Regions from separate parts of the Sinomonas sp. RB5 genome, predicted to be linked through region 2. Evidence: riboswitches for the same ligand, from Rfam matches in the RefSeq annotation. Region 2 holds a riboswitch; the other holds the start of a gene.
The links. A riboswitch is a leader RNA that binds a small molecule or an ion and turns the genes downstream of it on or off. The one in region 2 is predicted to bind S-adenosylmethionine.
Positions count from the first base shown of each region.

Region 1: it holds a riboswitch for S-adenosylmethionine, as region 2 does, so the genes downstream of both, ACVWWH_RS13755 (aminotransferase class V-fold PLP-dependent enzyme) here and sfnG (dimethylsulfone monooxygenase SfnG) in region 2, are expected to answer to the same signal.

Region 1 covers NZ_JBSSGJ010000011.1:120,353-126,442, reverse strand. The annotation lists gene ACVWWH_RS13765 (Nramp family divalent metal transporter) at 1-781, opposite strand, end outside; gene ACVWWH_RS13760 (class I SAM-dependent methyltransferase) at 909-1,673, opposite strand; gene ACVWWH_RS13755 (aminotransferase class V-fold PLP-dependent enzyme) at 1,746-3,146, opposite strand; SAM riboswitch class IV at 3,176-3,290, opposite strand; gene hisN (histidinol-phosphatase) at 3,398-4,219, opposite strand; gene rsgA (ribosome small subunit-dependent GTPase A) at 4,284-5,381, opposite strand; gene aroA (3-phosphoshikimate 1-carboxyvinyltransferase) at 5,383-6,090, opposite strand, start outside.
Region 2 covers NZ_JBSSGJ010000013.1:87,989-94,078, forward strand. The annotation lists gene ACVWWH_RS14910 (hypothetical protein) at 1-435, opposite strand, end outside; gene ACVWWH_RS14915 (ArsR/SmtB family transcription factor) at 529-1,518, shown strand; gene ACVWWH_RS14920 (acyl-CoA dehydrogenase family protein) at 1,671-2,897, opposite strand; SAM riboswitch class I at 3,025-3,133, shown strand; gene sfnG (dimethylsulfone monooxygenase SfnG) at 3,190-4,413, shown strand; gene ACVWWH_RS14930 (O-acetylhomoserine aminocarboxypropyltransferase/cysteine synthase family protein) at 4,413-5,792, shown strand; gene ACVWWH_RS14935 (CoA-binding protein) at 5,789-6,090, shown strand, end outside.

The sequences.
Region 1 (6,090 bases), on a different contig from region 2:
GGAGCATGCCGATATTGACGACGCCCGCGACCCCGAGGGCGATCACCACGTCCACGCGCGTCCCCCGCAGGAGCCGCCGGATGGCCGGGGCGCCCGGGTGGCCGTCGGCGCGGTGGCGGTCGCGGGACAGCGCCGAATGGACGTAGATCGCGTGGGGCATGACGGTGGCCCCCAACATGGAGGCGGCGAGCAGGACCGAGTCGGGGCCGTCGAACCGAGGAAGGAGCCCGCCGGCCATGGCGGCCGGGGAGGGCGCGCTGACGGCGAGGCCGGCGAGGAAGCCGAGCGCGATGACGGCGAGGAGGGCAATGATCGCCAGCTCGAACCGCTGCTGGGTGCGGAAATCCTGGATCGCGAGGATCCCCATCGAGACGACCCCGACGATGACGGCGCCCACGGGGAGCGGGACCCGGAACAGGAGCTGCAGCGCGAGCGCGCCGCCCACCACCTCGGCGAGGTCTGTGGCGAGCGCGACGATCTCGGCCTGCGCCCAGTAGAGCCGGCGGGGTCCGGGCCTCAGGCGGGCTCCCAGCAGCTCCGGGAGCGTGCGCCCCGTGACCACGCCGAGCTTCGCCGAGAGGTACTGGATGAGCGTCGCCATGAGGTTGGCGAGGACGAGCACCCACATGAGCAGATAGCCGTACCGCGCGCCTGCGGTCAGGTTCGCCGCCACATTGCCGGGATCCACATAGGCCACGGAGGCGACGAACGCCGGTCCGAGGGCCCCGAGGAGCAGGGGCCAGCGGGAGCGGCCCGCGGCCGTGCGCTGCGCCTTCAGCACCCTGTCCACCCTCGACCGGCCTCCTCGCCAGCGCCTGCCTGGCACTTAGACGTGCCAAACATAAGTTTTCGGTATACCTAAACACTACGGGCTGCGCTTGCGTGCGGCAAGGTGCTGCGCACCGGCGTCAGCGCGGTGCCTCCGTGGCGCGCCAGGCCTGGGTGATGTAGGGCAGGGCGAGGGGCTCGTCGGGGGAGTGGCCGAGGTGCTCGAAGAGGTACCAGGCGAGGTTGTCCTCGACCCTGCGCCGGTTCTTCTCGGAGGCCCGCAGGTAGTAGCTGCGGGACTTCGTCAGCTCCACGATGCCCTCGGGGGTGGTCGGGTCCTCCCAGGCGATCACGAGCGGCTCCCAGCCGTGCAGCTCCGGGCCCGACGGCGGGTGGTAGTCCGGCTTGTGGACGTCGCCGGCGTGCATGATGCGCGAGAGCCGGTGGACCCAGGGGATGCGCGTGTCGAGCTGGTTCCACACGAGCCCGGCGCGGCCGCCCGGACTGAGGAGGCGGGCCGCCTCGCGGGTCGCGGCCGCCGGGTCGAACCAGTGCCAGGCCTGGGCGGCGACCACCACGTCCGTGGAGGCGTCCGGCAGCCCGGTCCGCTCGGCGGGGGCAGCGACGCACGTGACCGAGGGGAGCCTGGCGGCGAGCTGGGCCAGCATGTCCGCGGACGGGTCCACGGCGGTCACGGCGAGGCCGCGGGCCACGAGCAGCTCGGTGAACTTGCCGGTGCCGGCCCCGAGATCGACCGCGGTGCGCGCGCCGTCCGGGACGATCCAGTCGGCCGCCTCCCTCGGGTAGCCGGGGCGGACCCGTTCGTAGTGCTCGCCGCCGGCGGAGAATGCCCCGGCGAGCTCGCGCCGCCGCGCGTCGTCGAATTTCGGCCCGCCGCGTCCCATCAGTTCCTTTCGAGGATTCCGGCTCCCCACTCTACGTCGGGCGCGGCCCCTAGGGCGTGCGGACGACGCCGCTCACTCGCCGAGGCTGCACGGCGCCGCCCCCGCGGTGCCCGGGGTGTTGGGCGCCCAGGCGGGGAACGGCCGGGTGTCCCGGGCAGGGACCCAGCGCCCGGCGTCGACGGCGTAGTCGATGCCCAGCCCGGCCTCGACGAGCTGGCTGACCGCTCCCACGAGCCGCTCGACGTCCTCGAGCCGCGAGCCGACGCCGAAGCTGGCCCGCAGGGAGCCCGCGGGCAGCCCGAGCCGGGTCAGGGCAGGATGGGCGCAGAATCGCCCGTCCCGCACGCCGATGCCGTGCTCTGCGGAGAGGTAGGCGGCCGCGAGGCCCGCGTCGTAGCCGGCAATCGAGAAGTTCACCACCCCGATCGCCGACGGCGCGTCGGCGAAGAGGCGGTGGACGCCGACGCCGTCGATCGCCTCCAGGCCGTCCACGAGCGCGGCGCGCAGCTGCTCCTCGTGGCGGGTCCACGCGACGGGGTCCAGGGCGCCGAGGACCTCGGCGGCGCGGGCGAGCGTCGCCGCGCCGAGGACGTTGGGGGAGCCGGCCTCGTGCCGGGCCGGCCCGGTGGCCCAGGCCACGGACTCGAGGCGGACCTCGCTGACGGCGCCGCCGCCGGCGAGGTGCGGCCGGCCGGCGTCGAGCCAGTCCGGCCGGCCCACGAGCACGCCGCTGCCGAAGGGGGCGTAGAGCTTGTGGCCCGAGAAGGCGACGTAGTCGATGCCCGTCGAGGCTCCGGGGTCCCCGGCCATGTCGATCCGGCGGTGCGGGGCCAGCTGGGCGGCGTCGACGAGGATCCTGGCCCCGTGGGCGTGGGCGAGGGCGGCGAGCTCGGCGAGGGGGAGGACCTCCCCGGTGACGTTGGAGGCCCCGGTCACGGCGAGGAGGCCCACCCCGCCGTGGGCGAGCTCTGCGCCGAGGCGCTCGAGCGTCTCGGCGACCGTGTCCGCGGCGACGACGCTGCGGTGCGCGCGGCCCTGCCAGGGCAGGAGGTTCGCGTGGTGCTCGATGTCCAGGTAGAGGACGTCGAGGCCGGGCGGGACGCAGCCGGCGAGCAGGTTGAGGGAGTCGGTGGTGTTGCGCGTGAACACGACCGCGTCGTCCGGCCTCGCCCCGACGAAGGCGCGCACGGTTCCGCGCGCGTTCTCGTAGACGCTCGTGCTGATCTGCGAGGCGTAGCCGGCGCCGCGGTGCACGCTCGCGTAGAAGGGCAGCACCTCGGTGAGGTGGTCGGCGACCTCGGCCAGCGCCGGGGCCGAGGCCGCGTAGTCGAGATTGGCGTACCGGACGCTCCCGCCGGTCACGAGCGGCGCGGCGAGGTCGGCGCCGACGACGGCGGCGAGTGGCTCGAGCGCGTCGGGGTACCGCGCGCTCAGCTCGGCAGCGTCGGCGGTGGGGGACAGGACAGTGCTCATCGGCGTTCCTCACAGGCGAGGGACCCTCGGGTCCGCGCTTGCCGCATCCGTTCCGGACCGGCCCGGTCGTCACCCGGGGCACCCCGCCGCGTCTGGGAGGGTTGCCGGCCAGCAAACCGGGGTTTCGCGCTGGCACTCGTGACCTTGGCAAAGACCCTAGGGCACGCGGGAGGGCCGCGCACGCCGGGCGGCGCGCAGCGGGTCAGTGTGACGAACGGTGACGGGGCGCGGGCCGGCTGCCGGGGCCCGCGTCAGCCCGGCAGGAGGTCGTCGCGGCCGGGGTTCAGCTTGCCGAGCACCTCGGAGTGCAGGATGCCGTTGGTCGCGAGCGCGTTGCCGCCCCACGGGCCGTCCTGCCCGTCCAGGGAGGTGAAGCGGCCCCCCGCCTCGGTGACGATGGGCACGAGGGCGGCCATGTCGTAGAGGGCGAGTTCGGGCTCTGTGGCGATGTCCACGGCGCCCTCGGCGACGAGGCAGTAGGACCAGAAGTCCCCGTAGGCGCGGGTCCGCCAGACCTCGTCGGTGAGGCCGAGGAAGTCCTCGAGGCTCCCGCGCTCCTTCCAGCCCGAGAGCGAGGAATAGGACAGCGACGCGTCCTGCAGCTTCGAGACGTCGGAGACCTTCAGCCGCGTGGCGGAGGCGAGGGAGCGCCCCGTGTAGGCGCCGGTGCCCTTGGCCGCCCACCACCGCCGGCCGAGGGCCGGGGCGCTCACCACGCCGACCACGATCTCGTCGCCGTCGGCCAGGGCGATCAGGGACGCCCACACGGGCACGCCGCGGACGAAGTTCTTGGTGCCGTCGATCGGGTCGATGATCCAGCGGCGGGAACCGTGGCCCGTGGTCCCGAACTCCTCGCCCACCACCGCGTCGCGGGGCCGGGAGCGGGAGAGCTGCCCGCGGATCGCCTCCTCGGCGGCGCGGTCGGCGTCGGTGACCGGGGTCAGGTCCGGCTTGGTCTCCACCTTCAGGTCGAGGGCCTTGAACCGCTCCATCGTCTGGGCGTCGACCGAGTCCGCCAGGACGTGGGCGAGGCGGAGGTCGTCGTTGTACGAGGTCTCGGTCACTGAGGTCATGGACCCCACGCTATCCCCTGGGGCGCGCGCCGGCCGCGAGGCACAGCCGAGACGGGAGCACAGCCTAGACGCCGAGTTCCTTCTCGTCCTGCGCTTCCTCCCGCGGGCCGGCCCCGAGGAGGCGGCGCAGCGACGCGAGGCGGGCCGGGCCGGCGTCGCCCGCGTGCCCGCCGGCGACCCACGCGTCGAGGCCGCAGCCCACTGCCGCGGCGTCATGCCGGCAGCCGCGTTCGCATGCCTCGATGCCCGGCTCGAGGTCGGCGAAGGCGTGCAGGATCCGGTCGGGGTCCACGTGGGCGAGCCCGAACGAGCGGATCCCGGGAGTGTCGATGATCCAGCTGCCCGACGGGGCGTCGGCGAGGCGCAGCGCGAGCGCCGAGGAGGAGGTGTGCCGGCCGCGCCCGGTCACCGCGTTGACCCCGCCGGTGGCGCGGTCGGCGCCGGTGAGCGCGTTGACCATGGTGGACTTGCCCACGCCCGAGTGGCCGAGCAGTACCGTCACGTGGCCCTCGAGCTGGGCGCGGAGCCGCTCCACGGCCTCGTCGTCGAGCCGGGCCGAGGCGCCGTCTTCGGTTTGGGCGCCCTCTGCGGGCTCCTCGGCGGTGCGGCTCACGACGACGGTGAGGGGCAGGAGCCGGTAGTTGGCCAGGAGCGCGGCCGGATCCTTCAGGTCCGCCTTCGTCACGAGCAGCAGTGGCTCAATCCCGGCATCGTAGGCCGCGACGAGGGCCCGGTCGATGAAGCCGGTGCGGGGCTCGGGGTTGGCAGCGGCGACCACGATCACGAGCTGGTCCGCGTTCGCGACGACGACCCGCTCGTCCGGGTCCGTGTCGTCGGCGCTGCGCCGCAGGACGGTCGAGCGCTCCTCGATGCGGACGAGCCGTGCGAGGGTGTCGGGCCGGCCGCTGACGTCGCCCACCAGGCCCACGAAGTCGCCGGGCACCACGGGCGTGCGGCGCAGTTCCCGGGCCCGTGCGGCGATCACCACCCGCTCCTGGGGCGTGTCCTCGTCGAGGACCGCCGTGTAGCGCCCGCGGTCCACCGTGACGATGCGGCCCACGACGGCGTCCTCGTGGCTCGGCCGGTCCTTGGTGCGCGGACGGCTGCCACGCTTGTTCGGGCGGACGCGGACGTCGCTCTCGTCCCACTCGCGCTGCCCCATGCTAGGAGCCGGCTCCCGCCTGCGCGTGCTGGCCCAGCATGCGCGCCCACATCTGGGGGAACTCCGGCATGGTCTTGGACGTCGTGGCGATGTCCTCGACCTCGACCCCGGGGACGGCGAGCCCCAGGATGGCGCCGGCGGTGGCCATGCGGTGGTCGGCGTAGGAGCGGACCACGCCGCCGTGCAGCGGGGCGGGCCGGATCACGAGGCCGTCGTCGGTCTCCTCGGCGTCCCCTCCGAGCCGGGTGATCTCGGCGACGAGCGCCGCGAGCCGGTCCGTCTCGTGCCCGCGAAGGTGCGCGATGCCGGTGAGCCGCGAGGGCGAGTCGGCGAGCGCGCACAGCGCCGCGACCGTCGGGGCGAGCTCGCTCGTGTCGGCCAGGTCCGCTCCGGTGATGCGCTCCCCGCCGCGGACGGTGAGGGTGCCGGCGTCGAGGGTCACCTCGGCTCCGAGGCGGGGGAGGATCTCGCGCCAGGCGTCGCCGACCTGGGTGGTGTGCTCGGGCCAGTTGGGGACGCGGACGGTGCCCCGGGTGGCGAGGGCCGCGGCGAGGAACGGGCCCGCGTTGGAGAGGTCCTGCTCGATCCGGACATCGAAGGCCCGGATGGGGCCGGGCCAGACGACCCAGTGGTGGGGGGCCGTGTCGTCGACCTCCACCCCGACGCCGCGCAGGACCTCGACGGTCATCGAGATGTGGTCGAGGCTCGG
Region 2 (6,090 bases):
CGCCCGCAGCCGGGCGTCGACCTCGGTGGAAGCCCGCGCCTGCCGCACGAGCCACGCCCACCCCGCGCGCAGGGCCCGCACGAGCGGGCGGAGATCGGGCAGCCCGAGCAGGTCGCCCGAGGTGTCCGGGAGGGATGTCGGCGGAACCAGGTCCCGTGGCGCCAGCTCCCGCGGTGCGCCCTCCGGCCAGCGAGGAGCCAACGGCCGGTTCGCCTCCGCCGTCGTGCGTGCCGCGGCGGGTGCGGGGACGGAGTGCGGAGCGCGTGCGGGCCTGCGCTCGGCGGCCTGGAGGGGGTGGAGGAGCCGCCCGCGGACGGGGGCCACGGCGGAGGCTGCGGCGTCGCCCCGGCGGGCGTCGAGGGCGTGGGCGTCCGGGATCCGGGCGGCCGAGCCGTGGTCGGAGGAGGAGGGTGCGGTGGTGGTCTTCGGTTCCATGCCCAGAAGTCTGCGCGGGGCCGAGGGGGGACGAAACGATTCGGCCCTCACCGAATCCTCGACCGGGGCCACGCCGAAACCTACGCTGGGCCCATGCAGATCACGCTCACGAGCGAGGACCTCACCAAGGTCCACTTCGAGGCCTCCCCGCTGTGGGAGACGGTGACCAGCCTGCGCGCGCTGCAGGCCGGGACGCCGCTGCACCGGCCCTGGATCACCGAGGCGCGCCAGCGCATCTCCGCGAGCGGCGACCCGCTCTCCCGCGAGCACCTGCGGGTCCTGACGACCCTCGTGCAGCCCAAGGGCTTCATCGCCGACTCCCTCACGCCGACCCCGACCCGCGCGGACACGTTCGCGGAGGCCCTCGACGCCGTCGCCGAGGTGCCCGCCGAGCTGTGGGCGCGCGACTTCGACTGCCTCGAGAAGTGCCAGCTCGTCGGCTACATGCGGGCCACCCTCACCGAGCTGCGCGCCGACCCGGAGGGCTCGGTGGGCCGGATCGTGGCGGCGCTGCGCTGGTACTGGACCACGGCCCTCGAGCCCTACTGGCCCAGGCTGCGCTCGGTGCTGCTCGCGGACATCGACTCGCGCCTGGACGACCTGGCGCGGTACGGCATCCAGGAGGTGTTCAAGACCCTGCACCCGAGCGTGCGCCCCACCGACACCGGCCTGGAGATCACGCGCGGGTGCGAGGCGACGGAGCGGCCCAAGCCGGGCAGCGGCCTGATCCTCGTGCCGAACGCCTTCGTGTGGCCCAACACGCTCGTGCTCAACATTGCCCCGTTCGTGCCCACCATCACGTACGCGCCCCGCGGCGTCGGGCGGCTGTGGGAGGCGACGCGGGAGACGCGCGAGTCGCCGGTCTCACGCCTGCTCGGGCGGACGCGCGCGCAGATCCTCGCGCAGCTGGACGTGCCGATGACGACGACGCAGCTCGCCTGCGCGCTCGACCTCGCCGCCGGGACGGTCAACGCGCACCTCAAGGTGCTCGCGGAGTCGGGGCTCACCGAGCCGGTGCGCGCCGGGCGCGAGGTGTTCTACCAGCGCGGGCGGGTGGGCGAGGAGCTCCTGGCCCGGGCGTGAGCCCTCGAAACGGCGTAGGTGACTCTTCAAGCTGGCGTAGGTGACTCCTCGAAACGGCGTAGGTGACTCCTCAACGAGGGATACGCGCCGTTGAGGAGTCAGGTCCGCACCGTCGAGGGGTCATCTACGCGCCGTTGAGGAGTCAGCTGCGCCTAGCGGGCCGACCCCGCCGGAGCCGTTGCCTCGCCGATGCTGTGCAGGGCCACGGGCGAGGTCCCGTTGACGAACCAGTCCCCCAGCCCGCGCGCCTTGAACGCCGCCGGGTTGTGCGTCGCGACGGTCCGGGCATTGCGCCAGTGCCGGTCGAGCGCCTTGCCCCGGGACACGGCGGAGGCGCCGGCCGTGTCGAAGAGCTGCTGCGCGGCGTCGATCACGAGCGGCGGCACGGCCACCTGGGCGAGGTCGACGGCGACAGCTCCCCGCACGTAGCGGTCCTCGGCCGGGGCGTCGGGGCCGAGGGCGAGGGCGGCGTCGAGCTCGCGGGCCGCGGCGAGCACGGAGGACTCCGCGGCGAACGACTTGGCCGCGAGCTGCCCCACCAGGTTCAGGATGAGCGGATCCTCGCGGAACAGCTGCCCGGACCCGGTCGAGAAGGTCCGCGTCCGCTTCGCCACGAGCGCCGAGGCGTCGCGCACCACGGCCTTCCCGATCCCGGCGAGGACCGTCAGGAGCATGAGCTGGAGGAAGGCCGGCTCATGCGTGGTGGACTCGGTGCGGGGCACGGCGTCCTCGTCCGGGATCGGGACATCGCGGAACACGGCCGTCCCGGTGCCGGTCATCTGCTGGCCGAAGCCGTCCCAGTCGTCGCGAATCTCGACGCCGGCATGCCCGGTCGGCGCGATCGCGTACAGCCGCGCGGCGGAGTCCTCCGGGGACGCCATGACGGCCACGTAGTCGGCGAAGATCGTGCCGGTCGTGTAGTACTTCTCGCCGGTGAGGAGCCACCCGTTGGCCGCGGGGGCGAGGCGCGTCTGGACGGTACCGAGGGCGTTGCCGGACTTCTCGGTCGCGGCGTTGCCGAAGAGGGCGCCGTCCGCGACCCGGCCGAACCACCGGGCCCGGAAGGCCTCGTCCTGCAGCGAGATGGTCTCCACGAACGCGAAGTGGGAGCGCAGCAGGTGACCCACCGAGGAGTCCGCCGCGGAGAGGTCGATGAGCAGCCGGACGAGCGTCTCGATGGAGGCGCCGAAGCCGCCGTACTCGGCTGGCACCCGCACGCGGCCGAACCCGGCGTCCTTGAGCCAGCCGACCTGCTCGAACGGCAGGGCCCTGGCCAGCTCCCGGTCGAGCGCGCCGCCCTCGATCCGCGCGAAGACCGGAGCGAAGCGCTCGGCGAGCTCCGCGTACGAGGCGGAACCGCCCGCCGTCGTGCGTCCCATCAGTGCATTCCCCTCTCCGGCGGCCGACCGGCGGGCACGCCACCGAACAGTATTCGGCGCGGCACCGACTCCCGCGAGTGTGACGAAATAATTTGCATCGTTACGCCGCCTTTCGACAGAATCGGACTGACCATCCCGAGCGGCTGAGAGATCTGGATCTGTGACGCCGCAGCAACCCTGGCCCCGGCGGGACCGCCGTCCGGAGCCAAAGGTGCTACTGCCAGAAGCGATGGTGAGTGCTATGGAGCCTCGGCCCGAGCCCCACGTCGCGCCCGCACGTAAGGAGCGCACTATGTCCTTGTCTGGGATCGACCTCGAGACCCCGCTGAAGTTCGCCTACTGGGTGCCCAACGTCTCGGGTGGCCTCGTCGTCTCGACCATCGAGCAGCGGACCAACTGGGAGTTCGAGTACAACAGGAAGCTCGCCCGCATCGCGGAGGACTCGGGCTTCGAGTACGCCCTGACGCAGACCCGCTACGCCGCGAGCTACGGCGCGGACAAGCAGCACGAGGCCACCTCGTTCAGTCTCGCGCTGCTCATGGCCACCGAGCGGCTCAAGGTCATCTCGGCCGTGCACCCGGGCATGTGGCACCCGGGGGTGCTCGCGAAGTTCATCATCACCGCGGACCACCTCTCCGGCGGACGCGCGGCCGTGAACGTGGTCTCGGGCTGGCTCAAGGACGAGTTCGTGAACTTCGGCCTGGAGTGGCTCGAGCACGACGAGCGCTACGTCCGCACCGAGGAGTTCATCAACGCCCTCCGAGGCCTGTGGACGCAGAAGGAGTACTCGCAGTCGGGCAAGTACTACACGATCTCCGACTTCACGCTGAACCCGGCGCCGCTGGACGTCCCGGGCCGCCCGCACCCGGAGATCTTCTTCGGCGGCAACTCGACGGCCGCGCAGGCCGCTGCAGGCCGCACCGCGGACTGGTACTTCTCCAACGGCCGCGACATCGAGGGCTTCAAGGAGAACATCGCCGGGGTCCTGGCCGCCGCCCAGGACGGCCGCACCGCCCCCGCCGCGCCGCGCTTCGGCCTCAACGGCTTTGTGATCGCCCGCGACACGGAGAAGGAGGCCCAGGACACGCTCCGCGAGATCATCGCCAAGGCCCACCGGCCCGCCGTCGAGGGCTTCGCCGCCGCCGTCAAGGAGGCCGGCCAGTCCACCAAGGACGGCAAGGGCATGTGGGAGGACTCCACGTTCGAGGACCTCGTCCAGTACAACGACGGCTTCCGCACCAAGCTCATCGGCACCCCCGAGCAGATCGCCGAGCGGATCGTCGAGTACAAGAAGATCGGCGTGAACCTGTTCCTCACCGGCTACCTGCACTTCCAGGAGGAGCTCGAGGCGTTCGGCGGCGACGTCCTCCCGATCGTGCGCGAGCTCGAGGCGGACCTCGCCCGCAAGAACGGCACCGAGCTGCGCACTGACCTGCTGCCGGTCACGAGGCACGACGGCGCCGCCCGCCACCGCGCGGACCTCACCGGGGCGGACCTCGCCGGGGCGAACGCCTGATGGCGGAGCGCCAGTTCGGCTTCCGCACCCGCGCCCTGCACGCCGGCGGCACGCCCGACGCCGAGCACGGCGCCCGGGCGGTCCCGATCTACCAGTCGACCTCGTTCGTGTTCAAGGACTCGGACGACGCCGCCAACCTGTTCGCGCTGCAGAAGTACGGCAACATCTACTCCCGCATCGGCAACCCGACCGTCGCCGCCTTCGAGGAGCGCATCGCCTCGCTCGAGGGCGGCATCGGAGCGGTCGCGACGTCCTCCGGCATGGCCGCGGAGTTCATCACGTTCGCCGCGCTCACCCAGGCCGGGGACCACATCGTCGCCTCCTCCAAGCTCTACGGCGGCACGATCACCCAGCTCGACGTGACGCTGCGCCGGTTCGGGGTCGAGACCACGTTCGTGGACTCGACCGATCCGGCCGCGTTCAAGGCGGCCCTGCGCGAGAACACCAAGGCCGTGTACACCGAGGTGGTGGCCAACCCCTCCGGCGACATCGCCGACCTGGCCGGCCTCGCCGCCGTCGCCCATGAGCACGGAGTCCCGCTCGTGGTCGACTCGACGCTGACCCCGCCGTACATCTTGCGGCCCATCGAGCACGGCGCGGACATCGTGATCCACTCGGCCACGAAGTTCCTCGGCGGCCACGGGACCACGCTCGGCGGCGTGGTCGTGGAGTCCGGCACCTTCGACTGGGGCAACGGCAGATTCCCGACCATGACGGAGCCGGTGCGCAGCTACGGCAACGTCTCATGGTGGGGCAACTTCGGCGAGTACGGCTTCCTCACCAAGCTGCGCTCCGAGCAGCTGCGCGACATCGGGCCGTCCCTGTCCGCGCAGTCCGCGTTCCAGCTCCTCCAGGGCGTCGAGACGCTCCCGCAGCGCATGGACAACCACCTCGCGAACGCCCAGCGCGTCGCCGAGTGGCTCGAGGCCGATCCGCGCGTCACCTACGTGAACTACGCGGGCCTGCCCTCGCACCCGCAGCACGCGTACGCGAAGGAGCTCCTGCCCCTCGGCGTGGGCTCGGTGTTCAGCTTCGGCGTCAGGGGTGGCCGCGAGGCCGGTGCCCGGTTTATCGAGGCGCTCCAGCTCGCCTCGCACCTGGCGAACATCGGGGACGCGCGCACGCTCGTGCTGCACCCCGGCTCGACGACGCACCAACAGCTCTCCGCGGAGCAGCTCGTCGCGGCCGGCGTGCCGGCGGACCTCATCCGCCTCTCGGTGGGGCTCGAGGACGTCGAGGACATCATCTGGGACCTCGACCAGGCATTGGCTGCAAGCCAGACAGAGCCGCAGGAGATCACCGGCCTCGAGGAGGAGTTCGCCGCGCCGACCTACACCGGCGAGGCCTGCTCCGTGCCCGCGAAGGGAGCGAACAAGTGAGCGTCGTCGGAACGACAGAAGCCGAGCGCACCTGGGTGGGTCCCTCCGCCCCCGAGCGGCTGAGGATCCTGCACGAGACGAAGGTCATCGCGATCGTCGGAGCCTCGGACAAGCCCAGCCGCGCGAGCTACTTCGTGGCCACGTACCTGCTCTCGTCCACGAAGTACCGCGTGTACTTCGTCAACCCGGTCGTGAAGAGCATCCTGGGGCAGCCGGTCTACGCCTCGCTCGCGGACCTGCCCGAGACCCCGGACCTCGTCGAGGTGTTCCGCAAGCACGACGACCTCCCCGGCGTGCT